One region of the Massilia niabensis genome, then DNA from elsewhere that is predicted to be linked to it. Evidence: riboswitches for the same ligand, from Rfam matches in the RefSeq annotation. Region 1 holds a riboswitch; each other region holds the start of a gene.

Region 1 (10,479 bases):
GGGCGAACAGGTCGCCGCCGCCTGCGTCAGGCGTGATGAAGCCGAAGCCTTTGGAGTCGTTGAACCATTTGACGGTGCCGGTTTGAGTAGTCATGTACATTCCTTTTAAATTTGCATGGGCAACAATGCCCGGTGCACATTCGACCAAGAGTGGGTGTAACGGGAGGAAATCAAACAGGACTGCCGGAACGGCAAGACGGGAAAGAAAGACCAACAATAACAACGGCTTGATGTAGTGCGAGATGGAAGATACAGGGATTTTCCCGATTCACCTAATTATTTCTGACTTATTGTCCATTTGGTTTGGTCCTTGTGTATTTCCCCGTCTTCCGGTAAATGCCGGCAATGACTGTTATTATGAAGAAACCCGTTCTAAGCGAATCTCGTTGAATCGGGGAATATAGAGGTTGTAAACACAATGACAGAATACCGACTGGGCAGCTTCATACGCGACAATATGGAGCAGATCCTGCAGGCATGGGAAGATTTCGCGCGCACCATCGAGCCGCCGGCACTGACCATGGACGACACCGAGCTGCGCGACCACGCGCGCCAGATGTTGGTGGCCTTCGCGGCAGACCTGGAAACACCGCAATCCGAGCATGAGAGCGTCGCCAAATCGAAGGGCCTGGGCAAGCGCGGACAGGATGACACGGCCGCGGAAACCCACGCCGAAGCGCGCCTGCTGTCGGGCTACACCGTGGTCCAGCTGGTCTCCGAATACCGCGCCCTGCGCTCGAGCGTGCTCACGCTCTGGGCCGCCGATACCGAATCCAATCACGTCACGAACATGCGCGACGTCACGCGCTTCAACGAGGCGGTCGACCAGGCCCTGGCCGAGTCGGTTGCGCGCTATGAGTTCATGGTAAAGCAGTCGCAGAACATGTTCCTGGCGATCCTCGGCCACGACCTGCGCAATCCGCTGGGCACGGTCGTGACCGGGGCGAGCTTCATGATGCAGGCAAACGACATCCCGCCGCGGTACGTCCTCGTGGCGACCCGGATGTTCAACAGCGCCAAACGCATGAGCAAACTGATCAACGACCTGATCGACTTTACGCGTACCCACCTCGGCCCCGGCATTCCGATCCGCGTCAAGCAGGGCAGCATGGTCGCCGTCTGCGAGGAAGTGGTCAACGAACTGCGTACCTTCCATCCCGAGCAGATGATCGAACTGCATCATCCACCCCAGCTGGACGCCATTTTCGACGAGAGCCGCATCGCCCAGGTGCTGTCGAACCTGATCGGCAATGCCATCCAGTACGGTGACGCCGAGGCGCCGGTCACGGTCCGGGTGACGGCCAGCGACGCCGATGTCGTGATTGCGGTGAATAACCGCGGCAAGGCCATCGCGCCCGACAAGCTGTCGAGCGTGTTTGACCCGATGGTGCGTATTGCCGCCAGCGTCAACGCCAGCAACAACGACTACACCGAACGCACCAGCCTGGGCATCGGCCTGTTCATTTCGCGCGAAATCGTCCATGCGCACGGGGGGCAGGTCAGCCTGGCGTCCACGGACGCCGACGGCACCACCTTCACGGTGACAATGCCGCGCCTGCCGAAAGGATTCCAATCGGGATCTCATCCCGGCGATACCGCAAGCAGCCCTCCCGGCCCGCAGGCGGCCCATTGAACCGCTTGTGTAGTGCCGCGGGAGGCGGGCGCCCCCCGCCCGGACTCTTCCCTGCAATGGAGGAAGCACCTGCCGCCGGCCTTGCACCGTGCAAGGTGCTGGTGGTCGACGACGAGCGCGACCTGGCCGACCTGGCCGAAGCCCTGCTATGCGGTCATGGGCTCGAGGTGAGGGTGGCTTATTCTGCGCGCGAAGCGCTGCAGATCCTGGAAACCGATCCGGACATTGACGCCGTGTTTTCGGATGTGATGATGCCCGGGATGACCGGGCTGCAACTGGCCGATATGGTCAAGTGCCTGTACCCGAAGGTCAAGGTCGTGCTGACGTCGGGCTTTACGGCGCCCGCACTGATGGTGGGCCACCGGTCTTACCCCTACGCGGCCAAACCCTACCGGATCGAAACCATCCTCAGGCTGCTGTGTTCGTAGTTGCCTGGGGCAGGGCAGTGCCCGGTCAGCGCTGCGGCAGGCCGGCCAGGATCGCGTGGAACCTGGCCATGTCGAGCGGCTTGACGAAATGATGGTCGAATCCCGCTGCTTTTGACAACACGCGGTCGTGCGCCTGGCCGTAACCGGTGAGCGCGACGAAGACCGCGTCCGCGCTTGCGGGTTGTGCGTGCAGGCGGCGCGACAATTCGTAGCCATCCATATTCGGCAGGCCGATGTCGAGGACGTACAGGTCGGGCGGGTCCGCCAGCGCCATGCCGAGTGCCTGGAACGGGTCGGTTGCGACGCGTACCGCATGGCCCTCGGCCCGCAACAGCACACCCAGCGATTCCGCCGCATCGACATTGTCGTCGACGATCAGGAGCCGCGCCGGACGCACTTGCAGCGCGGCCGGTGCCGCAGCCTCGTGCGCCGCGGCCTCCTCGGCCAATACCGGCAGCGCGATGGTGAAGCGGCTGCCTTTGCCGGGCCCGGCGCTTTCAGCCTGTACCGTGCCCCCGTGCAGGGTCACGATGCTTTTCACCAGCGCCAGGCCCAGCCCCAGCCCGCCCTGCGTGCGGTCGGGCGTGCGCGCACCCTGGGTAAACAGGTCGAACACGTGCGGCAGCAGCTTGTCCTCGATGCCGATACCGGTGTCCGTCACCACGATCCGTGCCTGGCTGCCGTGGAGTTCGACCGCCAGTGTGATCTCGCCGCCCTGCGCCGTATATTTGGCGGCATTGTTGAGCAGGTTGGCCACCACCTGGACCAGCCGCGTGCGGTCACCCTGCACAACCGGGTCCGATGCGTGCATGCGCAGGTTCAGTACATGCCCGCGTGATTTGATCAGCGGACGCGCCTGCTCGATGGCGCTGGCGACCAGTGACCCCAGGTCGACCGGATACTTCTCCAGCTCGATCAGTCCGCGCGTCACGCGCGACACGTCGAGCAGGTCGTCGACCAGGGCCGTCATGTGGCGCACCTGGCGCGCGATGATGTCGCTGGCCTGTTCGACGCGCGCGGGGTCGGCCTTGACCAGCTTGAGCAGGTGCGCGGCGGACGCGATCGGCGCCAGCGGGTTGCGCAGTTCGTGCGCCAGCATGGCCAGGAATTCGTCCTTGCGCGCGTTCATGTTGCGCAGGTCGTCCTCGGCCTGCTTCTGGGCGTGGATATCGGTGCAGGTGCCCATCCAGCGGACGATGGCGCCGTTCTCGTCGTGCACCGGCAACGCGCGTCCCAGCACCCAGCGGTATTGGCCGGAATGGTGCCGCAGCCGGTATTCGATCTCGTAGGTTTCGCCAGTGGCCAGCGAATGCCGCCAGCGCGCCCACGCGGCGTTCTGGTCGTCCGGATGGAAGATGCCGTTCCAGCCGGCGCCGTCGGTCGAGCCCTGGGGCACGCCGGTAAAGTCGTACCACTGCTGGTTGAAGTAATCGTGGAAGCCGTCGGCCAGGGTGGACCACACCATCTGCGGCATGGCGTTGGCGATCGTGCGGAACTTGGCCTCGCTCTCGAGCGACACCTGGGTGACCCGGCTGCGCTCGATCGACTCCCAGCAGCGGTTGGCGACCAGTTCCAGCAGCTTGATTTCCTGCGCATGCCAGACGCGCGCCTCGGCCTGGTGCAGTGCCATGCCCGCAACGAAACGCCCCGCCTTGAGCACGGGCACGCTGACCACTGCGCGGATCTGCGCGGCCCGGTACGAGGGGCGAACATCGGCAACCCGCGGGTCACTCTCGGCGTCCTGCACCACATATGTGATGCCGAGCTGGCTCAGGCGCACGAATTCGGAACCGAAGTCTTCGCTCCGGTAGCGGCCGACGATGCTGGGCACGTCCGCCGTGTAATCGCCGGTGAGGGTAAACGTCCCGAATTCTTCGTCGACATGGGCGTACGCGCAGCGGTTGACCTTCAGGAAATCGCCCAGCATGGCAGCGGCGGTCTGCGTGATGTCCTGGGGCGCCAGCAAGGGGCGCATCGCATCGTCCAGCGCCAGCAGGAACCGGTACATGGCGAGCTCGTCGAGGGGACTCTGGGTCAATTCAGGCATTCTGTCATTCTGTGATGGTGGTTGCTCGGAAAAGGTAGCACGGTGCCGCCGCCTAATGCCCCACGCTCTTCGAAAACAGGTTAATCACCAGCACCCCGGCAATGATCAGCCCCAGCCCGATCAGCGCCGGCAGGTCCAGGCTCTGCCTGTACACGAACCAGCTCACCACCGAAATCAGGACGATCCCCACGCCCGACCAGATCGCATACGCGATCCCCGTCGGCAGCACCCGCAGGCTGAAGGTCAGCAGGTAGAACGAGGCCGCGTAGCAGACGATCGTGAGCACGCTTGGCCACAGCCGGGTGAAATTGTCGGTCGCCTTCAGGGCCGTGGTGGCGATCACCTCGACGACGATGGCAAGGCCGAGGAACAGGTAGCTTTGGGTGAGAGTCATGGTAGCCGGGACGAGACAGGGAATAAAAAAGCGGCCCGCGGGCCGCTTCGGATGAAGCAGGAGGGTCTTAGCCTTCGCGATGCCAGACTTGCGAGCGGCCGAACATCGGCGCGCCGATGTAGCCGCGCACTTCGAGCTTCTGGCCGCCGTCGCGCAGCGTTGCCTTGCTCTTGTAAACCTTGCCCTTGGCCGGGTCGAGGATCTCGCCGCCGGTGTACTCGTCGCCGTCCTTTTTCAGGCCCGACACGATGGTCATGCCGATCATCGGCTGGTTCTTGCGCGAGTCGGTGCAGGCGACGCACTTCGGATTCTGGTCTTCGTTCGGGCCGCGGAACAGCTTCTCGATCTTGCCCTGCAGGGCGCCGTTTTCCTCGGTGACGCGCACCAGCGCTTTCGGCTTGCCGGTTTCGTCGTCGATGGTCTTCCACAGGCCGACTGGCGACGTATTCTGTGCCCAGGCGGCGGCGGACGTAAACAGCATGGTAGCGATGAGGCTGGCTTTGATCAGGGGTCGCATTTTTGGAGTCTCCGTTGTTGTAGTTACGCTGAAGGGGAGTGTAGCAAACCCTGTGCGCATCTTGGCAATAAAAAGGTTGCTGGATGTTTCAGCGCCCCCAGGTCAAAAAAAACGCGGCCACCAGGGCCGCGTTCATCATGCAGGGTGATTAAGCCGCTGCCAGCTTGCCCAGCTGTTCGCGCATCTTGTCGAGCGTTGCCGAGAAGTTCGCCAGGCGTTCCTTCTCCTGCGCCACCACCGCGGCCGGCGCGCGCGCGACAAAACTTTCGCTCGACAGCTTGTTGGTGGCCTTGCCGATCTCGCCTTCGAGGCGCGCGATCTCCTTCGACAGGCGCTCGCGCTCGGCGGCGACGTCGATCTCGACCTTCAGCATCAGCTTGGTCGTGCCGACGACCGACACGGCCGCCGGCGACTCCGGCAGCGCGTCGACGATCTGCACTTCCGCCAGCTTGCCGAGGGACTGGATGAACGGTGCGAAGCCTGCCATGTTGGCGCGGTCCGCGTCGTTGCCCGGCTCGACGATCAGCGGCACGCGCACCGACGGCGACAGCTTCATCTCGCCGCGCAGGTTGCGCGTTGCATTCGTCAAGTCCTTGAGCTGGGCCATCCAGCCTTCGGCCGATTCGCTGATCAGCGCTTCGTTGGCGATCGGGTAGGGCTGCAGCATGATGCTCGCCCGGTCCGCGCTCGGGGTCTTGCCGGCCATCGGCGCGATCGCCTGCCACAGCGCTTCGGTCACGAACGGGATGATCGGATGCGCCAGGCGCAGGATCACTTCCAGCACGCGCAGCAGGGTGTGGCGCGTGGCGCGCTGCTGCGCCTCGGTGCCTTGCTGGACCGTGACCTTGGCCACTTCCAGGTACCAGTCGCAGTACTCATCCCAGACGAATTTATAAATCGTGCTGGCGATGTTGTCGAAGCGGTAGTCCTCGAAACCTTTTGCCACTTCGAGCTCGGCGCGGTTCATCAGCGAGATGATCCAGCGGTCGGCCTGCGACAGGTCGGCTTCATCCGGCGCCCCGCAATCTTTCCCTTCCGTGTTCATCATCACGAAGCGGGTCGCGTTCCACAGCTTGTTGCAGAAGTTGCGATAACCTTCGGCGCGGCCCAGGTCGAAATTGATGTTGCGGCCGAGCGACGCGTAGCTCGCCATGGTGAAGCGCACGGCGTCGGTGCCGAAGGCCGGGATCCCGGCCGGGAATTCCTTGCGCGTGGCTTTCGCGATTTTCTCGGCGGCGCGCGGGTCCATCAGGCCGGCGGTGCGTTTCGCCACCAGCGACTCGACGTCGATGCCGTCGATCAGGTCGATCGGGTCGAGCGTATTGCCCTTCGACTTCGACATCTTCTGGCCGCTCGAATCGCGCACCAGGCCGTGCACGTAGACGGTCTCGAACGGCACCTTGCCGGTGAAGTGCGCGGTCATCATGACCATGCGCGCGACCCAGAAGAAGATGATGTCGAAACCGGTCACCAGCACCGACGACGGCAGGAACATCTCCATCTCCTTCGTCTGTTCAGGCCAGCCCATGGTCGAGAAGGGCACGAGGGCGGACGAGAACCAGGTATCGAGCACGTCTTCGTCGCGGCGCAATTCGCCGGTGATGCCTTGGGCTGCGGCCTTGGCTTTGGCTTCTTCCTCGTCGCGCGCGACGACGATGTTGCCGGCTTCATCGAACCAGGCCGGGATGCGGTGGCCCCACCACAGCTGGCGCGAGATGCACCAGTCCTGGATGTTCCCCAGCCACTGGTTATAGGTGGAGGTCCAGTTCTCGGGCACGAACTTGATTTCGCCGCTGGCGACTTTTTCCAGCGCCACTTCGGTGATCGACTTGCCCGGATTGAAGGTGCCTTCCGGCGCCGCCTTGGTCATGGCGACGAACCACTGGTCGGTCAGCATCGGCTCGATGACGACGCCGGTACGGTCGCCGCGCGGCACCATCAGCTTGTGCGGCTTGACCTGTTCGAGCAGGCCCAGGCCTTCCAGGTCGGCCACGATCTGCTTGCGCGCGGCAAAGCGGTCCAGGCCCTGGTACTGGCTTGGCGCGTTCTCGTTCATCTTCGCGTCGAGCGTCATGACCGTGATCGGCGCCAGGCCCGCGCGCTGGCCGACGGCGTAGTCGTTGAAGTCGTGGGCCGGCGTGATCTTCACGCAGCCGGTGCCGAATTCCTTGTCGACGTACGAGTCGGCGATGACCGGGATCTCGCGGCCTGTGAGCGGCAGCTTGAGCATCTTGCCATGCAGGTGGGTATAGCGTTCGTCCGTCGGGTCGACCGCCACAGCGACGTCGCCCAGCATGGTTTCAGGACGGGTCGTCGCCACCGTCAGGTGGCCCGAGCCGTCGGCCAGCGGGTACTGGATGTACCACATCGAGCCGTCTTCTTCGACCGAATCGACTTCCAGGTCAGACACGGCGGTGCCCAGCTTCGGGTCCCAGTTCACCAGGCGCTTGCCGCGGTAAATCAGGCCCTGCTCGTACAGGCGCACGAACACTTCCGAGACGGTCTTCGAGCGCGCTTCGTCCATCGTGAAGTACTCGCGGTCCCAGTCGGCCGACGCTCCCATGCGACGCATCTGGCCGGTGATGGTGTTGCCCGACTGTTCCTTCCACTCCCAGACCTTCTTGATGAATTCGTCGCGGCCGAGGTCGTGGCGCGAAATCTTCTGGGCGTCGAGCTGGCGCTCGACCACGATCTGGGTTGCGATGCCGGCGTGGTCGGTACCCGGGATCCAGGCCGTGTTATGGCCGCGCATGCGGTAGTAGCGCGTCAGGCCGTCCATCACGGTCTGGTTGAACGCGTGGCCCATGTGCAGCGTGCCAGTCACGTTCGGCGGTGGCAGCTGGATGCTGAACGACGGTTTGTCGGCGTCGAGGGTGGCGGCGAAGTACCCGCGCCCTTCCCACTCTGCGCGCCAGTATTGTTCGATGTCGGCTGGTTCGAAAGACTTGGCTAATTCCATGATAGGGGCGGTGTGATGTGCGAAAAAGAACATTATAGAGGAGGAGGGCAAAGATGCGGTCGCGGTCCCGCCGTCCCTTTACATTCTTTTTTGCCAACGCCGGCCGACGCGCTATAATTCGCCCGCTGCCGCCATGGCAGCAACCGCTAGGGGTCCTGCGTTTCATTGAAACGCGGGTGAGAAATACCCTCTGAACCTGATCTGGATAATGCCAGCGAAGGGAAGCTTCGAGAAGTTGCGGGGTGCGCGCATGCGCCTGCCCTGTGTCTCCGACTCCTTTGCTGGCTCCGCAAAGGAGCCACATGAATGCCCCACTTAGTTCCCCGCTAACGTTCGATGCCGCCACCGCCGAGGTGGATAGCGCCGCGATCGCCCCGTTTCCCAATTCCACCAAGGTCTTCATCGAAGGCAGCCGGCCTGACATCCGGGTGCCGATGCGCGCGGTGGCCCAGGCGGACACGCCGGCCAGCTTCGGCGGCGAAGCCAATCCGCCGGTCTTCGTCTACGATACCTCCGGTCCCTACACCGACCCCGCGGCCCGGGTCGACATCCGGCGCGGCCTGGCGGCCATGCGCGCCGGCTGGATCGCGGAGCGCGGCGATACCGAACAGCTGTCCGGCCCCAGCTCGGCCTACGGCGCAGGGCGCCTGCTCGACCCGGGCCTGGACGCGCTGCGTTTTGAGCTGCAACGCCAGCCGCGCCGCGCAAAAGCGGGCGCCAACGTCACCCAGATGCACTACGCGCGGCAAGGCATCATCACGCCCGAGATGGAATTCGTCGCCCTGCGCGAAAACCTGCAGCGCAGGCAATACCTGGCCGGGCTCGAAGCGAGCGGGCCGATGGGCCGGCGCACCGCCGAACTGCTGGGCCGCCAGCATCCGGGGCAGTCGTTCGGCGCGCACCTCCCGCAGGACATCACGCCCGAATTCGTGCGCGCGGAGGTGGCGCGCGGACGCGCCATCATCCCTGCCAACATCAACCACCCCGAGAGCGAGCCGATGATCATCGGCCGCAACTTCCTCGTCAAGATCAACGCGAATATCGGCAATTCGGCGGTGACCTCGTCGATCGGGGAAGAGGTCGAGAAGATGACCTGGGCGATCCGCTGGGGCGCCGACAACGTGATGGACCTCTCGACCGGCAAGCACATCCACGAAACGCGCGAATGGATCATCCGCAACAGCCCGGTGCCGATCGGGACCGTGCCGCTGTACCAGGCGCTGGAAAAAGTGAATGGCAAAGCCGAGGAGCTCACCTGGGAGATCTACCGCGACACGCTCGTCGAACAGGCCGAGCAGGGCGTCGACTACTTCACCATCCATGCCGGCGTGCGCCTCGCGTATGTGCCGATGACGGCCCAACGCTTGACGGGAATTGTGTCGCGCGGCGGCTCGATCATGGCCAAGTGGTGCCTGGCGCACCATCGGGAGTCCTTCCTGTACACGCATTTCGAGGAAATCTGCGACATCATGAAGGCCTACGACGTCGCCTTCAGCCTGGGCGACGGCCTGCGCCCCGGCTCGATCTACGACGCCAACGACAAGGCGCAGCTGGCCGAACTGGCGACGCTCGGCGAACTGACGCAAATCGCGTGGCGGCACGACGTGCAGACCATGGTCGAAGGCCCGGGCCACGTGCCGCTGCACCTCATCAAGGAAAACATGGACCTGCAGCTGGCCGAGTGCCGCGAGGCGCCGTTCTACACGCTCGGACCGCTCACCACCGACATTGCGCCCGGCTACGACCACATCACCTCCGGCATCGGGGCGGCCACGATCGGCTGGTACGGCACAGCCATGCTGTGCTACGTGACCCCGAAGGAGCACCTCGGCCTGCCCGACAAGGCGGACGTGAAAGACGGGATCATCACCTACAAGATTGCCGCCCATGCGGCGGACCTGGCCAAGGGCCACCCGGGGGCGCAGATCCGCGACAACGCCCTGTCGAAAGCGCGCTTCGAATTCCGCTGGGAAGACCAGTTCAACCTGGGCCTGGACCCGGACAAGGCGCGCGCCTTCCACGACGAGACGCTGCCGAAGGAATCGAGCAAGGTCGCGCACTTCTGTTCAATGTGCGGGCCGCATTTCTGTTCCATGAAGATCACGCAGGAGGTGCGTGCCTACGCGGCCGCCAATGGCGTCGACGAGGGGCAGGCGCTGGCGCGCGGCATGCAGGAAAAGGCCGTCGAATTCGTGCGCGGCGGCGCCCAACTCTACCGCGAGGTGTGACCCATGCTTTCCATGAAATCCCTCGAGATCGAACTCAATGGCCAGCCCTACCGCCTGGCGGCAGGGCAGAGCCTAGACGACCTGGTGCGAGCGCTAGGCGTCGGGCAGCAGGCGGTGGCGCTGGCGGTCAACCGCGAAGTGGTACCACGCCAGCAATGGGCCGGCCGCGCGCTCCTGCCGCGCGACCGGGTAGACATCGTGCGCGCCATCGGTGGCGGCTGAAAGGAATGATATGAACGACGAATTATTGAGCGACGATTACTTGACCATTGC
Region 2 (10,479 bases), on a different contig from region 1:
CCGATGAGCTGTGCTCCCCAATAACCTTTTCGACGCAGCCCAGGCGTGCTTTCCGCGCTCCATCCTGGCCTGCCGCCGCGTGCATGAACGATTCGCTTGCCTTTGCCGGTTTCATGACCACCCCGCTGGAATTGATCTCGTTCGCCCTCGCGGTCACGACCGTGCTGCTCAACATCCGCCAGAACCACTGGGCCTGGCTGTTCTCGATCGCGTCCTCGGCCACCTATGCGGTCGTGTTCTTCGACGCCCGCCTGTACGGCGACAGCGGCCTGCAGCTGGTCTTCATCGCCGCCTCGGTCTGGGGCTGGAGCCAGTGGCTGCGCGGCGCAGGGGAGTCGCGCCTGGTCGTGACCCGGCTCGGCCGCGCCGGCTGGGCGCTGTCCATCGCGGCCTGGGGCGCGGCATTCCTGCTGCTGTCGTGGTACCTGAAGACCTATACAAACACCGACGTGCCGCATGCCGACGGCTTCCTCACGGCCGGCAGCCTGGTCGGCCAGTTCCTGCTGGCGCGTAAAAAAGTCGAGAACTGGCACGTATGGGTGATCGTCGACGTGCTGTATGTCGGCCTGTACGTCTTCAAGGACCTGCATGTAACGGCGGTGCTGTACGCCGTGTTCGTGGTGCTGGCCGCGCGCGGGCTGCGCGCGTGGAGCAATATCGCCGTGGCGGCGCGATGAGCGCGGTGCTGAAAATTGCCGTCCTCGGCGCCGAATCCTCGGGTAAGTCGACGCTGTGCGAAGCGCTGGCGCGGCGCTACGACACCGTCTGGGTGCCCGAATACCTGCGCGAGTTCGTCGAGTCGACGGGCCGGGTGCCGTTCGAGGGCGACCAGTTCGGGATTGCGCGCACCCAGCACGAACGCGAAGGCGCGTCCATGGCACGTGCGAACCGGGTCCTGTTCTGCGACACGACGCCCCTGATGACGGCGCTCTACAGCCGCGTGTACTGGGGGCGCGTCGATGCGCAACTGGCCGCGCTGGCGAGCCGGCACGACTACGCGCTGACGCTGGTGACGGCGCCGGATACCCCATGGATCGCCGATGGCCTGATGCGCGAATCGGAGGAGGTGCGCCAGCGGGTGTATGCGATGGTGGTGCAGGAACTGGACGTGCGCGGCATCCCCTTCGTACTGGTGCAGGGGAACCTGCCGCAGCGCGTGCGGCAGGTGGAAGCGGTGCTGAAAGTGCTGGGCGTCGGCTAAAAGTACTTAGAAGTCGAACTGTGCCGACAGGCGCACGGTGCGCGGGGCGCCCGGGAGCAGGTAGCCGCCCAGTTGCTGGGTCACGTCGCGCCAGTAGAACTTGTCCGCCAGGTTGTCGACGCGCGCACGCAGGGTGACGCTCGTCCCGCCCAGCTTCATGCCATAGGCCGCGCCCAGGCCGAACACGTGGTAGCCCGGCACATTCACCGTGTTCTCCGGATCGAAGGACTTCTCGCCGGCATACTGCCACTGGCCGCTGAGCTTCAGCCCGGGCACTGCCGGGACCGCATAATCGGCCCACAGTGTGGTCTTCAGTTCAGGCACGTTGGTCACGCGCTTGCCGTCGATCAGCGAGTCGCCCGTGCCTTTCTGCTTTGCCTGCAGGGCCATCAGGTTAGCGCCATAGCTCAAGGCGCCGCTGCTCTTCTGCGCCGCCAGTTCGAAGCCGCGATGCTGCTGGTCGCCACTGCGGACAAACGTATTCGTCGCGTCCGTGTATTCGAGCCCCTTCGTGATCTGGAACAGCGCAGCGCTGACGGCCACTCCGCCGAAATTGCCTTTGGTGCCGAGTTCGAACTGCTTCGAGCGGCTCGGGCCCAGGTCCATGTTCTCGTTGCTGGTCCCCATCTCCGCCACGCCCCCCGCATCGAGCCCGTGCGCGACCGTGCCGTACAGGTTCCATGATGGCGCGAGGCTGTACACGAGGGAGACGCCCGGCAGAACGAATGAGGCGCGGTTCGAGGCCCAGCCGAGTTCAGGCTCGGGCAGCTGGGTGCTGTCGATCTTCACGTAGCGCAGGCCCGCGTGCAGCGCCAGGTCGGGCGTGAGCGTGATGATGTCCTGCACGAACAGGGAGCGCTCGCGGTCGCGGAAGCGCTCGCTCACCGGCCCGGTCACAGGGTTGCCGGGCGCCGGATCGACGACCTGGTTGTTGTAGATGTTGCTGGAGCCCGCGTAGTCGTAGACGTAGTCGCCGTAGCGGTTGTGGCGTTCGGCATAGGCGACGCCGGCGGTGAGCACGTGGCGCAGGCCGGCCGCGGCGAAGTGGCCCTGTACATGGGCCTGGATGCCGAACGGGGTCTTGCGCTCGCCGGTGCTCTGGTAGTCATAGACATCGTAGTCGCCGTTCGAGCAGTAGCCCGGATAGAAGCCTTCGCCTTCGTTGCTGCAGCCGTAGGGGAAGGCGGTGAAATCGTCGCGCTTGAACCAGTGCTTGTTGGCCGTGACGACGGCGCGCCACTCGGCGTTCAGGCGGTAGTCGAAGCGCAGGCCGAGGTTGGCGCTGTCGGTGTCGACCGGTTTCGTCCATGGCTGCGCGTTGAGCAGGGTCTTCGGCGACACGTTCTGCGGCCGGGCGACACCGCGGATCAGCTGGTAGCCGGGGGCGGTGATTTGCTCCTTGTGCTGGAAGTCCATGTCCAGCTGGAGGAGGGCATCGGGCGTGATCTGCCAGTCGAATGCGCCGGAGGCGAACTGGCGCTTGCCGTCGGCGCCTTCCACGTAAGAGCGCAGGCGCTCGGCGGCGGCATTGATACGGTAACCGAAGCGGCGGTCCTCGAAGCGCCCGCCCAGGTCGACCGCGCCGTACAGCGTGCCGCGCTCGCGCGCTTCGACCGTCACCGAACGCAGCGGCGCCTCGGTCGGGCGCTTGGTGACGAAGTTCAGGATCCCGCCGGGCGCGGCCAGGCCCGCCTGCATGCCGGCCACGCCCTTGAGCAGCTCGAAGCGCTCCTTGTTTTCCAGCGGGATCTGGGTGTCGGCCGGAATGGCGATGCCGTCCTTGCGGTAGCCCGTGTTGTTGTTCAACATGAAGCCGCGCACCGAGAACTGCTCGGCATAGCCGATGGCGTTGTAGGCGTCGCCGACCGAGGCGTCATAGGCGACCGCTTCGCTGGCGCTGCGGATCGACAGGTCCTGCATCTGGCCGCGGTCGATGGCGGTGATCGAGCTCGGGGTGTCGATGATGGCCGTTTCGCCGAAGCCGCCGACGCTGGCGCGCTCGCTGACCGACCATTTGCTGCCGGTCACGTGAACCGAGGCAATCGGCTCGGCCGTCTGGGCGGACGCGTTAACGCTGAAAGCCTGCGCGATGGCGCAGGCGAGGAGGGAATGCTTCAACACTGGTGTCATTGGTGTGCTCAGGATTTGAGCGACGCGAACGTGCGAACGCGGCGCTTTTAAACAAAAAGCCGGAGCCAACGTGGGGGAAGGGCAAACAAAGATGGGGACTGCGTTGCGCTTTCCTTCGCTGGCATTATCCAGATCAGGTACGAAGGGTATCTCTCACCCGGAACGCGAATTCCAGGACCCCTAGCGAGCCGCGAGTGTACCACGGCCCGGGCGGGCCGTGGTGGTTCTGTCAATTACACTTCCGCCGTTTCCCGCAGCGGCGAGGCGTGCTCGTGGTGCGAGCGCGCATGCAGCAGGTGGCGCTGCAGCGTTGCGCGCGCGCCGTCGCCGATGGCGCGCCAGTAGTCGCGACGCTGGGCCGCGCGCTTGCGGTGCTTGGACGGCATGTCGGCTAGCGGCTTGAGGTAGAAGGGCAGGGCGATCAGCCAGGCGTTGCCGGGCATCTCGACGCCGCCCAGGATTTTCCAGAAGCCGTCATAGGCGTTGGCGAAGTGCTTGACGTCCTGCGGGTCGTAGGCAATGTGCGAGGTGCACTTCACGGCCAGCACCTGCTCCATCCCGACCGCCTGCGCCACGCCCTGCATCGCCGCGAAGCAGAAGAAGCTGGGCGAATTGTTCGGGAAGCAGCGCTCGAAGGCCTCGAAGGCTTCGTTCGATTCGTTCCAGCGCCCTTGGTTGCGCGCAATAAAGGGCACCAGCGGCCTCGGCACGCCGGCAATGGCCCCATCGATCCAGGAGAAGGACAGCCGGTGCAGCACCTTGCCGTCGGCGATCAGCGCCAGCGTCAGGTCGCCCTCGGCATTCATGCGCGAGGCCATCTCGAGCCGGATCAGGAATTCGCTCTCGTCGACGGTATGCCGCCACAGCGTCAGGCCGCCCGCCGCGTACACCGCCTGCTTGTAGGCGGCGTTGAAGGTCGTCTCCTCGAAGCGGTAATGCGACAGCACGCACTGCACACGCTGGCGTGCGCTCAGGCCCTGCACCAGGTAGCCGCGGTGGCTCAGGTGGTGGAAGGGATCGTCGCCGGGCGCGGCCATCACATAGTTGCGGTAGACATCGAGCTGGCACAGGGCGGCATGGTCGCGGTAAAACAGCATGACGCGGGCGCTGCGCAGGGTCGACAGCACCCAGGAGGTGAACGGCAGCCGCCTGCGATGGGCCAGCCAGTGGCGGGTGAGGTGAGCGAGGATCATGGGGCGGTCCTTCGAAGACGTCGGGTTGCGGACAGGTTCATGGTGTCCTACCTGACGGCCTCGGGAGGTGAGATTGCTCAAGAGAAACAAATTCTTTAGGGCAATATTCCTCTTGGCACGGCCGCGCGCTGTCAACATGGTTCTTCCCTCAGGCGTATCTGTTTTTGTGTCGAACGTTCACGTTCGTTTCCTGAAAGATACCATACGTCACGGGCGCGGCCCCGCCAAATTCTGTTCCATACTCGTGGCTCCACCATGGCGGAGGGGAAGATGGCTTACGAACTGTTCTATTGGCCCGGCATTCAGGGACGGGGCGAATTCGTCCGCCTGGTGCTGGAAGAAGCAGGCGAAGATTACGCGGACGTGGCGCGCGGGCCGGGCGGGGTCGACGCCATGATGGCCGCGCTGAAGGAAGGCCCGACACCGGCGTTCGCGCCGCCTTTCCTGCGGGCCGGCGGCATGACGATCGGCCAGACGGCGGCAATCCTGATGTTCCTCGGCGAACGCCACGGCCTGGCGCCGCAAGACACGGCCGGGCGCCTCTGGACCCATCAACTGCAGCTGACCGTCGCCGACCTGGTCGCCGAGGCCCACGACACCCACCATCCGCTCGGCGCCGGCCTGTATTACGAAGACCAGAAGGAAGAGGCGCGCCGGCGGGCTGCGCAATTCACCGCGGAGCGCATCCCGAAATTCCTGAATTATTTCGGGCATGTGCTGGGCGAGCAGGACTTCCTGCTGGGGGCGCAACTCACCTATGCCGACCTGTCGCTGTTCCAGGTGCTCGAGGGCCTCGACTATGCCTTCCCGAACGCACTCGTGCGCACGCTGGCCGAGCACCCGAACCTGGCCGCTTTCCGCCAGCGCATCGCCACGCGCCCGCGCCTTGCCGCCTATCTGAGCTCGCCGCGCCGGCTGCCGTTCAACGAGGAGGGCATTTTCCGGCGCTACCCGGAGCTCGATACCTAGGGCTTAGTCCCAGGCTGGCGCGAACTCGGGGCCGACCAGGCGTTCGCCGCGGTCGAATGCGTCGATGGCGGCGATGTCAGCGGATGCCAGCACGAGCTGCGCCGCAGCCAGGTTGGCCGCCAGATTGGCGCGCTGCGTTGACGAAGGAATGACCGCGTGGCCCTTGGCCAGCGACCAGGCCAGGGCGACCTGCGCCGGCGTGGCCTGCAGGCGGGCCGCGATGCCTCGCACGGTCGGATCCTTGAGCACCTTGCCGTAGGCCAGCGGCATGTACGCCGTCAACCGGATGCCGTGGGCCGCTGCGAAGGCGGCGACGGCGCGGTTTTGCAGGTAGGGGTGCAGCTCGACCTGGTTGGTGGCGATGTTGGGCGCGCCCACCGCATCGATCGCCTCGGTCAGGAGCGGAATCGTGAAGTTGGAGACGCCAATCGCCCGCGTCAGGCCGAGTGCGCGCGCTTCCAGCAGCGCCGCCATCGATTCGGCCACCGCTACCTTGCCGCCCGGGGAGGGCCAATGGATCAGCGTCAGGTCGAGGCTGTCGAGGCGCAGTTTGTGCAGGCTTTGTTTCAGGCTCGGGATGAGGGCGTCGCCGGCCAGGTGATCGATCCAGATCTTGGTGGTGACGAAGACCTCGCCGCGCGGCACGCCGCTGTTGGCGAGTGCTGCGCCGACCTCAGCCTCGTTCCCATAGATCTGGGCGGTGTCGATGTGACGGTAGCCGAGGTCGAGGGCATTGGCGACGCTGTCAATGGCCTGCTGGCCCTGCAGGCGGAAAGTGCCGGCGCCGATGGTAGGGAGGTTCATGTCGGGTTCCTTGATGTATTGAGTCTTAAACGAGTATCAAACAAGTGCGTCGGTACGGGTGGGTGTGCGCAGCGCACGGGTATCGCGGCGGTCGAGGTGGCCGGCAAAGGTGGTCAGGGTCAGCGCGCCGAGGACGATGGCGGCGCCGATCGGTGGCGTCGCCATCAGGCCGAGCTCCCCCACGACCAGGCCGCCGCCCCAGGCGCCGAGGGCGATGCCGAGGTTGAAGGCGGCGATGTTCAGGCCGGATGCCATGTCGAGTGCGCCAGGCGCATCGCGTTCGGCGCGCTGGACGACATACAGCTGCAGCGCCGGCACGTTGCCGAAGGCGACCGCGCCCCAGGCCAGCACCGTGGCCACCACCAGCACCGGGTGCGGTGCGGTGAAACTCAGCACGGCCAGGACGGCGGCAAGCAGCCCGAACACGACCTGGAGGGCGCGCACCGGTCCCTTGCGGTCGGCCAGCCGGCCGCCCCAGATATTGCCGGCTGCGACCGATACGCCATACACCAGCATCACCAGGCTCACACTCGACGGCGCGAAGCCGGCCACGTCCTGCAGGATCGGTGCGAGATAGGTAAAGGCGATGAACGAGCCGCCGTAGCCGAGCGTCGTGATCGCATACACCAGCAGCAGGCGCGGTTTCTTCAGCACGGCGAACTGCTCGGCCAGGCGGGCAGGCTTGGCTCCACCGATCGACGCCGGCACCAGCAGCCAGCTGCCGATCATCGCCACCACGCCGAGCAGGGCGACGGCGAGAAACGTCGATTGCCAGCCGAACTGCTGGCCGATCCAGGTGCCGAGCGGCACCCCGGTCACCAGGGCCACGGTCAGGCCGGTGAACATCAGCGCGATCGCGCGCGCCGCCTGGGCTTTCGGCACCAGGCTGGTGGCGATCGTCGAACCGATCGAAAAGAACACGCCGTGCGCCAGGCCGGTCAGGACGCGCGCCGCCATCAAGGATGCGTAACCGGGCGCCACCGAGGCGACGAGGTTGCCGACGGTGAACAGCAGCATCAACCCGATCAGGAGCTGCTTGCGCGGCACGCGGGCGGTCAGGGCCGTGAGCACGGGGGCGCCGACCGCGACGCCAAGCGCATACACGCTCACGAGCAGGCCGGCGGAAGGGACGGACACGCCGAGGCTGGCGGCCACATCCGGAATGAGGCCGACGATCACGAATTCGGTGGTGCCGATGGCGAAAGCGCTCAAGGTGAGCGCCCAGAGGGCAAGTGGCATGGTTTCTCCTGTAGCCGATGAAAGGAAGCGCAGTGTGCGCGGATCGGCTCGGGAGAAAAATGCTCTGGCGTAGAATACACTTTTGACTGGGAGTCACGAATGATCGATGTCGAGGCCTTGATTGCCTTCTCCGCCGTCATGGATACGGGGTCGTTCACGATGGCCGCGCAGCAACTCGGGCAGACGCCCTCGGGCGTGTCGCGCACCATCGCCCGGCTCGAGAAGCAGCTCGGCCTGACGCTGCTGCAGCGGACCACCCGCCGCCTACACCTGACCGACGAGGGCGCCTGGCTGCTGGCGCGGGCGCGCACCCTGCTGGCCGAGCTGGCCAATACGGAAGCCGAGGCGGCCGCGCGGCGCTCGCAGCCGGCCGGCCTGGTGCGCGTGAATGCGGCAACGCCCGCACTCGACCACCTGCTCGCGCCCCTGGTGCCGGCCTTCCTCGACGCCTATCCGCTGGTGCAGCTGGAACTGACGAGCGGCGAAACCGTGGTCGACCTGATCGAGGAACGGGCCGACCTGGCGATTCGCATCGGACACCTGCCGGATTCGACGCTGAACGCGCGCCGCCTCGGATCCAGCCGCATCCGCGTACTGGCTGCGCCCGCCTACCTGGAGCGCCACCGAATGCCGGACACGGTGGACGACCTGGCCCGGCACCGCCTGCTGGGCTTTTCCGCGCCGGCTTCACTCAATACCTGGCCGCTCAGGCATGACGGCGGCGAGGGCTTGACGGTCGAGCCGGCGGTGACGGCCTCGAGTGGAGAGACGGTGCGCCACCTGGCGCTGGCCGGGGCCGGCATTGCCTCCTTGTCCGGCTTCCTGACGCGCGACGACCTCGCTGCCGGGCGCCTGGTCCCGGTGCTGCCTGAGGCGGCGCTGCCCTGGACCCAGCCGGTATGGGCGGTGTTCTACAAGCAGGGCGCGCTGGCGCCGCGCGTGGCTGCGCTGGTGGATTTCCTGGCGCGCGAGCTGGGGAGCAGGCTGGATGGATAGTTCCGCCTTGGCGCTTCGCCTTCGTGCCACCTTGACGTACTTGCTTGGCGCATCGCAGCATCGACAACCGTTGCGTGAACTTCGAGCGGGCGCTACGCTCATAAAGCAGTACAAACCGATAACAAGCGCCGCATTTACAACCCGTACAACCCGTCCAACACATCCCGAAAGGAAAGCGTCATGAGTTCAGAGGTCAAGCCGGTCGAAGAGGGCATGCACACCATCACCCCGCACCTGGTCTGTGCAAACTGCCACGAGGCAATCGAGTTCTACAAGAAAGCCTTCGGCGCGGAAGAAGTCATGCGCATGCCGATGCCCGACGGCAAAGTCGGCCACGCCATGTTGCGCATCGGCGATTCGCCCCTGTTCCTCGCTGACGAATATCCCGACTACGGTTCGTTCGGGCCGCTCGCGCTGAAGGGTTCGCCCGTCACGATCCACCTCTCCGTGCCGAACGTCGACCAGGTATGGGAACGCGCGGTTGCCGCCGGCGCCACGGTGCGCATGGCGCTGGCCGACCAGTTCTGGGGCGACCGTTATGGCCAGCTCGACGACCCCTTCGGCCACCGCTGGTCGCTCGCCACCCACATCCGCGACGTGTCGCCGCAAGAGATGGACGAAGCGATGAAAAACGAAGCGGCGACGGGCGGCTGCGCCTGAGAACCGATCAGTCTTAGGCTACAGGCGGCTGCAGGTGATCGTAAAGGATCAGGCTGCCGATCGTGATCAACACGATTCCCCCAAGCAGCTCGGCGCGCTTGCCTACGAGCGCACCGAGCCCGCGTCCCAGCATCACGCCCAGCGTCACCATGACGAAGGTGGCAAAGCCGATCGCGGCCGCGGTCATGAGGATGTTCGCATCGATGAATGCCAGGCCGGCGCCGACGATCAGCGCATCGATGCTGGTCGCCATGCCGGTCAGGGCCAGGCGCATGAACGAGTGGCTGTTGGGCTTGTCTTCGCCCTGCTCGGGCGCGCTGCAGCCCTCGCGGATCATGCGCAGGCCGAGCAGGCCCAGCAACACGAAGGCGATCCAGTGGTCCCAGGCCTCGACATACGGCGCGGCCGCATTCCCGAGCGCCCAGCCGAGCAGCGGCGTGAGCCCTTCGATGACGCCGAAAATGGCGCCGGTACGCAGGGCCTCGCGCCACTGCGGCCGCTGCAGGGCTGCGCCCTTGCCGACGGCGGCGGCGAACGCATCGGTGGACATGGCGAGGGCGAGGGAGGCGGTAGCGACAAAATTCATGGAGTGTTCTTATCAAGCGAAGGCACGGGCAGGTTGGGAACGCCCGTTCAAGCGCGTGCATTGTACCCGAGGTGGCGCCGGCAAAGCCCAGCAGCAAGGGGAGGGAGCGACGCGGCCGGGGGGGGTGAAAGCGCAAGCGTGAACATTTGCACAAGACCGGTACGCAACGTAGACTGGGCCTTCGGCCTTGGCCTTGGCCTTGACCCCGCCGGTAACCCGCAACCACAGGAGGACAGCTTGGACAATACCGACATCAGCGCACTCGACATCGTGATCGTGCCGCCCACGCACGACCTCGGCGACGGCTTCAAGGTACGGCGCGCGCTGCCGAGCCGCGAGCGCCGCATGGTCGGCCCCTTCGTTTTCCTCGACCAGATGGGCCCGCACGTATTCGAACCCGGCCGCGGCCTCGACGTGCGGCCCCATCCGCACGTCTGCCTGGCCACCGTCACTTACCTGTTCGACGGCGAAATCCTGCACCGCGACAGCGTCGGCAGCGTGCAGCCGATCCGGCCCGGCGAAGTCAACTGGATGACCGCGGGCAAGGGCATCGTCCACTCGGAACGCACCGACAGCGTCCTGCGCCAGGGCGCCTCGAACCTGTTCGGCCTGCAATGCTGGGTGGCACTGCCCAGCCGCCACGAGGAGACCGATCCCGCATTCGCCCATATCGAGGCCGGCGAGCTGCCCGTCATCGAAGG
Region 3 (10,479 bases), on a different contig from region 1:
CGTTCTAAACGCGTAGCAAGCACGGACCTCCGATGAAGAAAAAGTGTGACTTCCGGGCGGGCAGAAAGCGGCGGGACAACCCGATGGAATGAGTGACAGTGACCGTCATCTCGCCTGGGCTCGCTGTCCGTAGACCCGAGCGCTCATGCGCCATGCATGGGCGCCCGGGCGCTTGCCTGACTGCCGGTACAAAACCACGCTATTCACCGCAGGATGTGAGCTCGATTTCAGGCCTGCGGCCCGAAACAATATCGGCCAGCGCCCGCCCGGAGCCGCAAGCCATCGTCCATCCCAGCGTGCCGTGCCCGGTATTAAGGTACAGGTTGGCATAGCGTGTCGTGCCGATGTACGGTACGTTCGATGGCGTCAGCGGCCGCAGGCCCGCCCAGTAGCTTGCGCGATCGTAGTCGCAGGCCTCGGGGAACAGTTCGCGCACGCGGCGCGTGACCGCCTCGCAGCGGATGGTGTCCAATGCGCGCGAATACCCGTTCAATTCGCAGGTGCCGGCCACGCGCAGGCGCGATCCCAGCCGAGACAGCACGAGCTTGTGGCCGTCGTCGGTCAGCGACACGGTCGGTGCTGCAGCCGCGCTGATGATCGGGTAGGTTGCCGAATAGCCTTTGCCGGGATAGACCAACAGCTTGACTCCCAGCGGGGCGAGCAACGTGGCCGAAAAACTCCCGAGGGCCACGACGAAGGTGTCTGTATGCAGCGCCTGATGTCTGCCTTCGCCATCGATCACTTCCACGCCGGTGACTTTACCGGCCTCGGCAAGCATGCGTGTCGCGGTCATGTTGTAGCGGAAGCGAATGCCGGCCGCCTGACCCTTTGCTGCCAGCTGCGACGTGAATTTGTAGACGTCACCCGATTCGTCGCTGGCGGTGAAGTCGCCGCCCACCAGCCTGGCGCGCGCCGCGGCCAGGGCAGGCTCGATGCGCACCACCTCGTCGGCGTCGATCGTCACGCGCGGGCAGCCCAGTTCACGTATTGCCGCCGCAGCGCGGCAGGCCCTGTCGAACTCCTGCTGGTCGGTATAGAAATGCAGTATCCCGCGCGCCAAGCTGTCGTATTCGATCCCCGTTTCCGCACGCAGGGCCCGCAGGCTACGGCGACTGTAATCGGCGATGGCGACGATCCGGCTCAGGTTGGCGGCAACGCGCGCCGGCTGGCATTCGCGCACGAATTGCAGGCACCAACGCCATTGCAGCGGATCGCCGCGCGGGCGGAACAGCAACGGCGCGTCCTGGCGCCCGAGCGAGCGCAATACCTTGAGCAAGGTGGCGGGATTGGCCCAGGGCTCGGCGTGCGAAACCGAAATCTGGCAACCATTCGCGAAGCTCGTCTCCAGCGCGGGGCCAGGCTGGCGTTCGAGCACCGTGACTTCATGCCCTGCCTGCCGCAAGTACCATGCGGACGCCGTTCCCACCACGCCCGCACCCAGTACGATGACTTTCATCGGTCCGCGCCGTTCCGTCATGTAAACAGGCCTGCCAATTCGTGCACTGCAACGCCGATTTCCTGCGCGACGTTATGCGTCGTTATGCCGCCGATGACGACACATGACAGCAAGAGCTCGGCCCTGGCCCGGTCGACGATCCCGGCGGACGTCGTCACCGAATACTGTACATCGATCCCGCGTGACTTCGGCATTGGGCGGGTTGCCGCCTCGTCCACCATGGCGGTGGCTGAGAGGAATTTGGGGGTAGGGGTATTCATGTGGCTCCTTGTTGGCTTCCCGATGGATTGAGCAGGAGCCAGCGAAGGAGTGTAGAGAGACGGCACACGGCCAGTATCAATATGCTTCCCTTCGCTGGCATTACCCAGATCAGGTTCAGAGGGTGTTTCTCACCCGCAGGTCGCGTTCGCGACATGCAGGACCCCTAGCGTTTGCCCTTGTTCGGCAGAGCAGATTTTAAACGGTTCGTGCCAAGCCGGCAATTCGGGAATTGTCAGGCATCCGGGCGTCGACGCGACATGGCCCACGCAGTCTTGTCGCATCCGATAACTGATGGCCTCATAACGGATAGCGGTCTGCCTGGCGCGCAAACTCGATAAATGATTGCAAGTAGTCGATGGCGTAGTCGGATTCGCGGACGCCAAGGTAAATATGCTTTTTGATGCCTGCTGGTCCAAGCCGCAAGGTACGAAGTTGGAGATGCGGCGCATAGTCCGTCACGAGCCATTTGGGCAATGCCGTCACGCCACGGCCACTGGCTACCATCTGCAGCATGATATCGGTTGTTTCGATTGTTTTGTGCCTGCGTGGCGCACAGTTCGCTGGCAGCAGAAACATATTGTATATGTCCAGCCGTTCGATCGGAACAGGATAGGTAATCAGGGTTTCCTCGTTGAGCTGCTCTGGCGCCACCTCTTCCTGGTTTGCCCAAGGGTGCTCTTTGTGCACGACCAGCACCTGTTCGTAAGCAAATACGGGTTCGAAATGCAGACCTGGTTTGAACAATGGATCAGGTGTTACCAGCAAATCTATATCAAACCCAAACAGTGCACCGATTCCGCCAAACTGGAACTTCTGCTTCACGTCGACATCGACCAACGGCCAAGCCGAGAGGTAGCGCGAAACGATTTTCAGCAGCCATTGGTAGCAAGGATGGCACTCCATGCCAATACGTAGTGTGCCGCGCTCGCCTTGAGCATATTGCCTTAATCGTTCCTCGGCTAGCGAGAACTGCGGTAGCAGACGCTGCGCAACTACATGGAGATATTGACCCGCTTGTGTCAGACGCAGGCTTCGTCCCTCTCGCAACCAGATATCCGTTCCCAGTTGTTGCTCCAGTTTTTTCATACTATGGCTGAGCGCCGACTGCGTTACGTGAAGGACTTCTGCCGCGGCAGTCAATGACCCTTGCTTTTCAACTTCCAGCAAAGTCGCGAGATGGATGCGTTCGAGCATGATATATGAGCGATATTCATGGATATGTGAAAAAAGACCATTTTACTTCATCGTATGGCGGTCTCTATTATGACCGTCTGAAAACTATTTAGGATCTTTTCCATGATTACCGTCCACAATCTCGGCTTTCCCCGCATCGGCGCCACGCGGGAACTGAAGTTCGCCCTGGAGGCATATTGGAAGGGCGAATTCGCGCGCGATGCCCTGCAAGACCTTGGGGCCAGACTGCGCAAGCGCCACTGGGAGGACCAGGCCGGACTGGATCTGGTACCGGTGGGTGACTTCGCTTTTTATGACCAGGTGCTGGACATGAGTTTTACATTGGGCAACCTGCCCGAGCGCGTGAGCAATTTGAAAGGCGATCAGCTGGACAATTACTTTCGCGTGGCCCGAGGCCGTTCGGCGCAGTCGGCTACAGAGCCGCATGCCTGTTGCAGCAATGTAGCAGCTGGTGAAATGACCAAGTGGTTCGACACCAATTACCACTATATCGTGCCAGAGTTCTCGGCAGCTACCGAGTTCAAGCTCGACGCCACACGTCTGGTCGAGCAGCTAGGGGAAGCGAAGCGGCAAGGCGTCAAAGCCAAGCCGGTGATTATCGGCCCCGTTACCTACCTGGCGTTGGGCAAAGCAAAAGACGATTCCAATAAATTAACGCTGCTGCCATCCCTGCTCGATGTATACGCACAGTTGTTGGAAACACTTGCTGAACAAGGCGTGGAATGGGTACAGGTCGATGAGCCCATCCTGGTTACCGAGCTGACTCAGGATTGGCAACATGCTTTGAATTTTGCCTATCACCAGTTGAAGGCTTGCCGCGTCAAGCTGCTGCTCGCCACCTATTTCGGCCAGCTGGAGGAAAACCGCTACTTGGCGGTCAACTTGCCAGTGGCAGGCTTGCACGTCGATGCGGTCACCGGTCGTGATGATCTACAACCGCTCCTCAATTTGTGGCCGGACCACAAGGTGCTGTCCTTGGGCGTCATAAACGGCCGCAATATCTGGAGAACCGACCTGACTGCGGTGCTGGATTGGCTCGAACCGCTAGCCAAGCGCCTCGGCGACAAACTATGGATCGCGCCTTCGTGCTCGCTCCTGCACGTTCCGGTAGACCTGAGCAGCGAGCAGAATCTCGATGCCGAGATCAAACCCTGGCTGGCTTTTGCAGTGCAAAAACTCGAGGAACTGCGGGTGCTGGCGCAAGGGCTGCGGGCCGGTCGTGCTTCGGTGAGGGAGGCATTGGCGGCCAACCAGGCGGCGTTAGCCAGCCGTAGTGCATCGCCGCGCGTGATGAATCCGGTCGTGCAAAGGGCTGTTGCCGAGATCGACGCCAAGCTGAGTACACGCAACAGCAACTATGCCCGCCGCGCCGCTGAACAGGCCAAGCGACTAAAGCTGCCCGTGTATCCGACCACGACCATTGGCTCCTTCCCGCAAACGGTGGAAATCCGCCGGGCCCGCAGCGCCTTCAAGGCCGGGACGCTCGACGAAACCGGCTATAAGAAGGCAATGCAGGCAGAGATCGAACGCGGCGTACGCGAACAGGAAGCGCTCGGCCTGGATGTCCTGGTCCATGGTGAGGCCGAACGCAACGATATGGTCGAATACTTCGGCGAACAGCTCGAAGGCTACGTTTTCAGCCAGTTCGGCTGGGTGCAGTCGTACGGCTCGCGATGCGTGAAGCCGCCGATCCTGTTCGGCGACATCCGCCGCCCCAAAGCGATGACGGTGGAATGGACCACCTATGCGCAGTCGCTGACCGAGAAGCCGATGAAAGGCATGCTGACCGGTCCGGTCACTATCCTGAACTGGTCCTTTGTCCGCGACGATCAGCCTCGCTCGACATCATGCAGGCAGCTTGCCCTGGCTATTCGGGAAGAAGTGCTGGATCTGGAAAAAGCCGGAGTGCGCGTGATTCAGATCGACGAGGCGGCGCTACGTGAAGGCCTGCCGTTGCGCAGGGCTCAGTGGAAGGAATACTTGAGTTGGGCGATCGAATGCTTCCGCATCGCCGCCAACGGCGTGGCAGACCAGACTCAGATCCACACCCACATGTGCTATTCGGAGTTCAACGATATCATCGCGTCGGTTGCCGATATGGACGCCGACGTGATCACGATCGAAACCTCGCGCTCTGACATGCAGCTGCTGGATGCATTCGATAATTTCGATTATCCGAATGAAATTGGGCCGGGCGTCTATGACATCCACTCGCCAAACATCCCCACGCAGGAACACATCGTGCAACTGATGAAGAAAGCGGCCGAGCGGATCCCGGCGTCGCGCCTGTGGGTGAATCCCGACTGCGGTCTGAAAACGCGTCAGTGGGCCGAAGTCCTGCCCGCGCTGACGAACATGGTGGCCGCTGCCAAGCTTTTGCGGGAGGCAGCGTAATAGCGGTGTCGATGCGGACGTAGGCTGGCCGGCATCGAGGGGACATCGTGCTGATCAGCCAGCGCGATTCATGATATAGCCGCCAGAGGACCCTGCTGTGCAAAACCGCACAAGCGGCGTGCCTGCGCGCCGCTTGTGCGCAGTTTCTCCAGGTCTAGAATAAGTTGGCGATTTCCCTTCGCACAATAAAATAGACAACCGGAGACAAGCCATGCATTCCCTTCCTTCGCCCGCCTCCTAGCGTTCGCGCGGCTGCCTGCTTTCCTCTGTCTTTCCCTTTGTGTCACGATCCGGGTGCGGCTTTCCTGCGCCGCCGCGTCCTCGCTCGCCCACCACGCAACGGAGGCTCCAATGGCATTTTCCTTCCCGCAGGCGGCCCGCCAGGCCTTGCTCCTCGCCGCGTTTCTACCCTGGGCCGGCGCCCAGGCCCAGGTCCAGGCCGGTCCCGGCACCTGGAGCGGCAACCAGACCTGGGCGACCGACAGCGTCAACGGCGGCGCGCTGACCGGCAATTACTACTGGCCCGCGACCGCGCCCAGCCTGGCCGGCAAGCGCGCCCTGGTGCTGGTGCTGCACGGCTGCGCCCAGACCGCCGCCGGCGACATCATCGACGGCACCGGCGACAAGGGCTATAACTGGAAAGGCGCCGCCGACGCGTACGGCGCCGTGATCCTGGCGCCGAACGCCACCGGCAACCTGTACGGCGCGCACTGCTGGGACTGGGCGAAGAGCACGCACAGCCGCAGCACCGGGCACTCGGGCGTGCTGCTCGACCTGGTCAACCGTTTTGTCAGTAACCCGCAGTATGCGATCGACCCGAAGCAGGTGTATGTCGCCGGCCTGTCCTCGGGCGGCGCCGAGACGATGGTCCTGGGTTGCCTGGCGCCGGACATTTTCGCCGGCCTCGGCATCAACGCCGGCCCGCCGCCCGGCGTCTCGACCAGCCAGATCGGCATGGTGCCGTCCGGGTACACGGCCACCACCGCCGCCAACAACTGCAAGAACCTGGCCGGCGCCAATGCGCCTCAGTTCGCCACCCAGGTCGCAGGCGTCATCTGGGGCACGAACGACTACACGGTGGCGCAGGGCTACGGCCCGCTCGACGCGGCGGCCATGCGCATCGCCTACGGCGGCACCTATACCAAGGGCGCGGCGGTGAGCGTGCCGACCGGGGGCAGCAACATTCCCCATACGGATGCGAACGGCAAGGTGCGCACCTCGGAAATCGCGGTGACCGGCATGGGCCATGCCTGGCCAGCCGGCGCCGGCGGGCAAAGCGGCAATTATGTCGATGCCAGCAAAGTGAACTACCCTGCCTTCGTGATGGACTTCTGGTTCAAGAACAACCTGCGCGTGGCGCGGGCGGCGGCGCCCAGCATGACGTCGTGCAGCGCCAGCGCCTCTGGTTCCACAATCACGGTCAACGGAGCCGCCACCGGCACGATCGGCAGCTACCAGGTGGTGCTGAACGGGCCAACGCCGGTGAACGACGCGGCGGCCGGCAGCGGCGCCAGTTTCAGCAAGGCCTACACGGCGCGCGCCGATGGCTACTACAGCGGCAGCGTCACTGCGACCGACAGCAGCACCGGGCTGACGTCAAGCGCCTGCCCCATCGCGCAGTTCCTGGTGGGCGCGGCGCCGGCACTCCAGGCCCCGGCCAATCTCGCGGTCGGCGCGCGGTCCGCCAGCAGCATCGCGCTGAGCTGGAATGCGTCGAATGGCGCCATCGGCTACAACGTCTACCGCAACGGCAACAAGGTCAACGCGTCGGCCGTGGCATCGACGGGCTATACCGATACCGGTTTGACGGCGGCAACGAGCTACAACTACCAGGTGTCGGCACTCGGCAATGGTGGAGTAGAAAGTGCGCGCTCGGCGACGGTCACGGGCAGCACGAGCTCGGGTTTCGTGTGCACCACGACCACGTCCAGCAACTACGCCCACGTGACGGCGGGACGCGCCCACGACAGCGGCGGCTATGCGCTGGCCAAGGGCTCGAACCAGAACATGGGACTGAACAACACCTTCTACACGGCCACGCTGGCGCAGACCTCGGCCGGCTACTACATCATCGGCAATTGCCCATAAGGTGACAGGTGTGACCTTTGCCGGGGCCTCGGCCCCGGTTTTTTTTGTCCTTTTGAAGAAGTTACGCAGCGCCCTCACCCCCACTGGATATTTTCGTATTGGCAACAATTGGTGAGTTTTCCGTTCAATATTTACTGCTATTCTCGCCATCGCCGCGCCTGACTTGCGGTTACCAGGGAGAATACAAATGGAACTGACCAATAACGCACCGACCGTCGGCGCTTCGCCTGCCAGCGCTTTCACCACCATGCTCTACGAGCCGACCGCGACGTTCCAGCGACTGGAAGCCAAGCCAAGGGGCTGGTTCCCGACGATCCTCCTGATGGTGTCGACGGCTGCGCTCACGCTCTGGTACTTCTCGATGGTCGATTTTGCCTGGCTGCTCGACCAGATGCTGGCCATCATGAAGCCGGAGGAACGCGAGCAGGCGGCGAAATTCATGTCGAGAAACATGATGCAGATCTCCTCCCTCGTCAGTTCCTTGCTGATGCTTCCCCTCTTTTTCGCGCTCCTCGGTGTCTACCTGATGATCGTGTCCAAGGCCCTGTCGCACGGGATCTCCTTCGGTAAAGGCTTCGCCCTCGCGGCATGGTCGAGTGTCCCCGCCATCCTGCTGTTCCCGCTGGGCGCCATGCAGATCCTGATGGCATCAGGCGGGCAGCTCAGCTTTTCCGAGCTCAACCCGGTGTCGCTGAACCAGCTGCTGTTCCATTACGACATGACGCACCCGCTGTCCACGCTGATGGACACCCTGAACCTGACGACCTTCTGGAACATCTTCCTGCTCGTGATCGGCTTCCAGGTGTGGGCCAAAGTGAAGCGCTCGACCGCGATCCTGGTCGTGCTGGTACCGTTTGCCCTGATCTACGGCGGGTGGTTTGCCTATGGAATGAGCAAAGTTGCATGAAAAAGCAGCATATCCTCGGGATCGCACTGGCCGCGATCTTCTGTGTTCCTGTCGCCATGAAATTCACCCGGTCCGAACCGGCGCGTGCGGTGGATGTGGAAAAGATTGCCTACCGCGATATCAAATCGTCGGTGCTCGCCTCCGGCCACCTGCTCTACGAGGAGCAGGTGTTGCTGTCGCCGGAAGTCATCGGCAAGGTCAGCACGATCTTCGTGAAGGAAGGCCAGCAGGTTGCCAAGGGTGATTTGCTGCTGCACCTGGACGACCAGAGTTATCGTGCCGAAGTGGCGCAGCAGGAAGCTGCAGTAAAACAGCAGCGCATCAATATCGAGCAGCAACAGCTGAACCTGGCGAACCAGGAAAACCAGCTGCGCAGAAAAGTCGAACTGCACCGCGTCAAGATGATCTCCGACGCCGTCATCGACGATGGCCGCTTCGCCGTCGATGCCGCGCGCATCGAGCTGCGCAACAGCCGCTCGCGCCTGGAGCAGGCCGAAGCGATCCTGCGGCAGTCGAAGGAACGGCTGGCCAAGACCACGATTCGCGCCCCGATCGGCGGCACCATCACTGCGCTCGACATCAAGGTCGGCGAGACAGCCGTGGCCAGCCAGGTGGCGATTGCGGGCTCGAGCCTGATGACGATCGCGAATACCTCCACCATGATGACCGAGGTGAACGTCGACGAAGCCGATATCGCCAGGATCGTCCTGGGCCAGGAAGTGGCGATCCACACCGCCGCCTATCCGGATACGCCGCTCAAGGGCGAAGTCGCGATCATTCCCCTGTCGCCCAAGCAAACGCCGGGCACCCCTCAAGCGGGCGCGTCGCTGGCACGCAGCTATAACGTCAAGGTCAAGCTGTCCGACACGAAGGCGCTGACGCTGCGCCCAGGCATGACCTGCCGCGCCGAGATTTTTACCGCCAGTTCCGGCAAGTCGCTGTCGCTGCCCTTGCAAGCGGTATTGTCGAACAACGACGAAAACACGGACGTGGCCAAGAAAAAGGGCTCGCGTGACAAGGCGCAAGTGAAAACCGAGCACTGGGTGTTCGTGAATAACGGCGGCAAGGCGGAAAAGCGCGTGGTGACGGTCGGCGTTTCGGACGACAGCCAGCAGCAGATCCTCTCCGGCGTGAAAGCGGGCGAAGGCGTCATCACCGGCCCCTATAAAATCCTGCGCCACCTGAAACCGGGCGACGCCGTCACCGGCTCGCCCGCAGAGGCCCCGGCCGCCACGACTACCGCAGCGACCAGTACGACATGAGCGGTGACGCCGCATTGATCCGCCTGCAAGGCATCGCCAAGCATTACCAGATGGGCGGCGAGACGATTGCCGCCCTGAACGGTATCGACCTGGACATCGCCCGCAACGATTACGTCGCCTTCATCGGCTCGTCCGGCTCGGGCAAGTCGACCATGATGAATATCCTCGGCTGCCTGGACACCCCGACCGTGGGCAAGTATTTCCTGAACGGGCGCGACGTGGCCGGGATGAGCGAGACCGACCTGGCGATTACCCGCAACGTGGAAATCGGCTTCATTTTCCAGAGTTTTAATTTGCTGACCCGCGTCACGGCGCTGCAGAACGTCATGCAGCCCCTGATCTACCGTGGCATCCGTCCCGCCGAGCGGGCACGCCGGGCGAAAGAGGCGATGGCGCGCGTCGGCCTGGAAAAGCGCATGGACCATCTGCCGAATCAATTGTCGGGCGGCCAGCGCCAGCGCGTGGCGATTGCCCGCGCCCTGTGCAGCGAACCGTCGATCCTGCTGGCGGACGAGCCCACCGGCAACCTCGATTCCTCGACCGCGGCCGACATCATGCTTCTCTTCGACACCCTGCACGCGGAAGGGCAAACCGTCATCATCGTCACCCACGAGCCCGACATCGCGGCGCATTGCCGGCGTGCGGTGCGCCTGGCCGACGGCAAGGTCTTGAGCGACGTCGTCAACACCGAGCGCGCCGCGTTCCGCTCGCGGGAGGACGTACATGTTTAGCGTCATCGAGAGCTTTCGCTCGGCCCTGCAGAGCATTCGGGCGCACAGCCTGCGCAGTTTCCTGACCTCGCTGGGCATCATTATCGGCGTGGCCTCGGTGATTGCCGTGGTGTCGATCATCCAGGGCCTGTCGGCCTCAATCAGCGCCGAATTCAAGGGCCTGGGCGCCAACAGCCTGACCGTCTT

What was found. A riboswitch is a leader RNA that binds a small molecule or an ion and turns the genes downstream of it on or off. The one in region 1 is predicted to bind thiamine pyrophosphate.
Region 2: linked by a shared signal. The riboswitch ahead of ACFPN5_RS20215 (TonB-dependent siderophore receptor) and the one ahead of thiC (phosphomethylpyrimidine synthase ThiC) in region 1 are both predicted to bind thiamine pyrophosphate.
Region 3: linked by a shared signal. The riboswitch ahead of ACFPN5_RS08715 (beta/alpha barrel domain-containing protein) and the one ahead of thiC (phosphomethylpyrimidine synthase ThiC) in region 1 are both predicted to bind thiamine pyrophosphate.

What each region holds. Positions count from the first base shown of each region.
Region 1 covers NZ_JBHSMU010000003.1:436,167-446,645, reverse strand. The annotation lists gene ACFPN5_RS02120 (cold-shock protein) at 1-94, opposite strand, end outside; gene ACFPN5_RS02115 (ATP-binding protein) at 419-1,633, shown strand; gene ACFPN5_RS02110 (response regulator) at 1,690-2,061, shown strand; gene ACFPN5_RS02105 (hybrid sensor histidine kinase/response regulator) at 2,087-4,108, opposite strand; gene ACFPN5_RS02100 (SMR family transporter) at 4,161-4,502, opposite strand; gene ACFPN5_RS02095 (DUF2147 domain-containing protein) at 4,570-5,019, opposite strand; gene ACFPN5_RS02090 (valine--tRNA ligase) at 5,168-7,978, opposite strand; TPP riboswitch at 8,117-8,218, shown strand; gene thiC (phosphomethylpyrimidine synthase ThiC) at 8,281-10,206, shown strand; gene thiS (sulfur carrier protein ThiS) at 10,210-10,428, shown strand; gene ACFPN5_RS02075 (thiazole synthase) at 10,439-10,479, shown strand, end outside.
Region 2 covers NZ_JBHSMU010000015.1:1,294,154-1,304,632, forward strand. The annotation lists gene pnuC (nicotinamide riboside transporter PnuC) at 84-677, shown strand; gene ACFPN5_RS20210 (AAA family ATPase) at 674-1,201, shown strand; gene ACFPN5_RS20215 (TonB-dependent siderophore receptor) at 1,208-3,322, opposite strand; TPP riboswitch at 3,425-3,523, opposite strand; gene ACFPN5_RS20220 (DUF535 family protein) at 3,565-4,524, opposite strand; gene ACFPN5_RS20225 (glutathione S-transferase) at 4,795-5,493, shown strand; gene dkgB (2,5-didehydrogluconate reductase DkgB) at 5,497-6,297, opposite strand; gene ACFPN5_RS20235 (MFS transporter) at 6,334-7,536, opposite strand; gene ACFPN5_RS20240 (LysR family transcriptional regulator) at 7,636-8,532, shown strand; gene ACFPN5_RS20245 (VOC family protein) at 8,713-9,192, shown strand; gene mntP (manganese efflux pump MntP) at 9,206-9,778, opposite strand; gene ACFPN5_RS20255 (pirin family protein) at 10,016-10,479, shown strand, end outside.
Region 3 covers NZ_JBHSMU010000009.1:139,325-149,803, forward strand. The annotation lists gene ACFPN5_RS08705 (porin) at 1-8, shown strand, start outside; gene ACFPN5_RS08710 (D-amino acid dehydrogenase) at 200-1,456, opposite strand; gene ACFPN5_RS08715 (beta/alpha barrel domain-containing protein) at 1,474-1,716, opposite strand; TPP riboswitch at 1,786-1,892, opposite strand; gene ACFPN5_RS08720 (LysR family transcriptional regulator) at 2,015-2,911, opposite strand; gene metE (5-methyltetrahydropteroyltriglutamate--homocysteine S-methyltransferase) at 3,014-5,305, shown strand; gene ACFPN5_RS08730 (extracellular catalytic domain type 1 short-chain-length polyhydroxyalkanoate depolymerase) at 5,657-7,393, shown strand; gene ACFPN5_RS08735 (YIP1 family protein) at 7,581-8,300, shown strand; gene ACFPN5_RS08740 (efflux RND transporter periplasmic adaptor subunit) at 8,297-9,562, shown strand; gene ACFPN5_RS08745 (ABC transporter ATP-binding protein) at 9,559-10,293, shown strand; gene ACFPN5_RS08750 (ABC transporter permease) at 10,286-10,479, shown strand, end outside.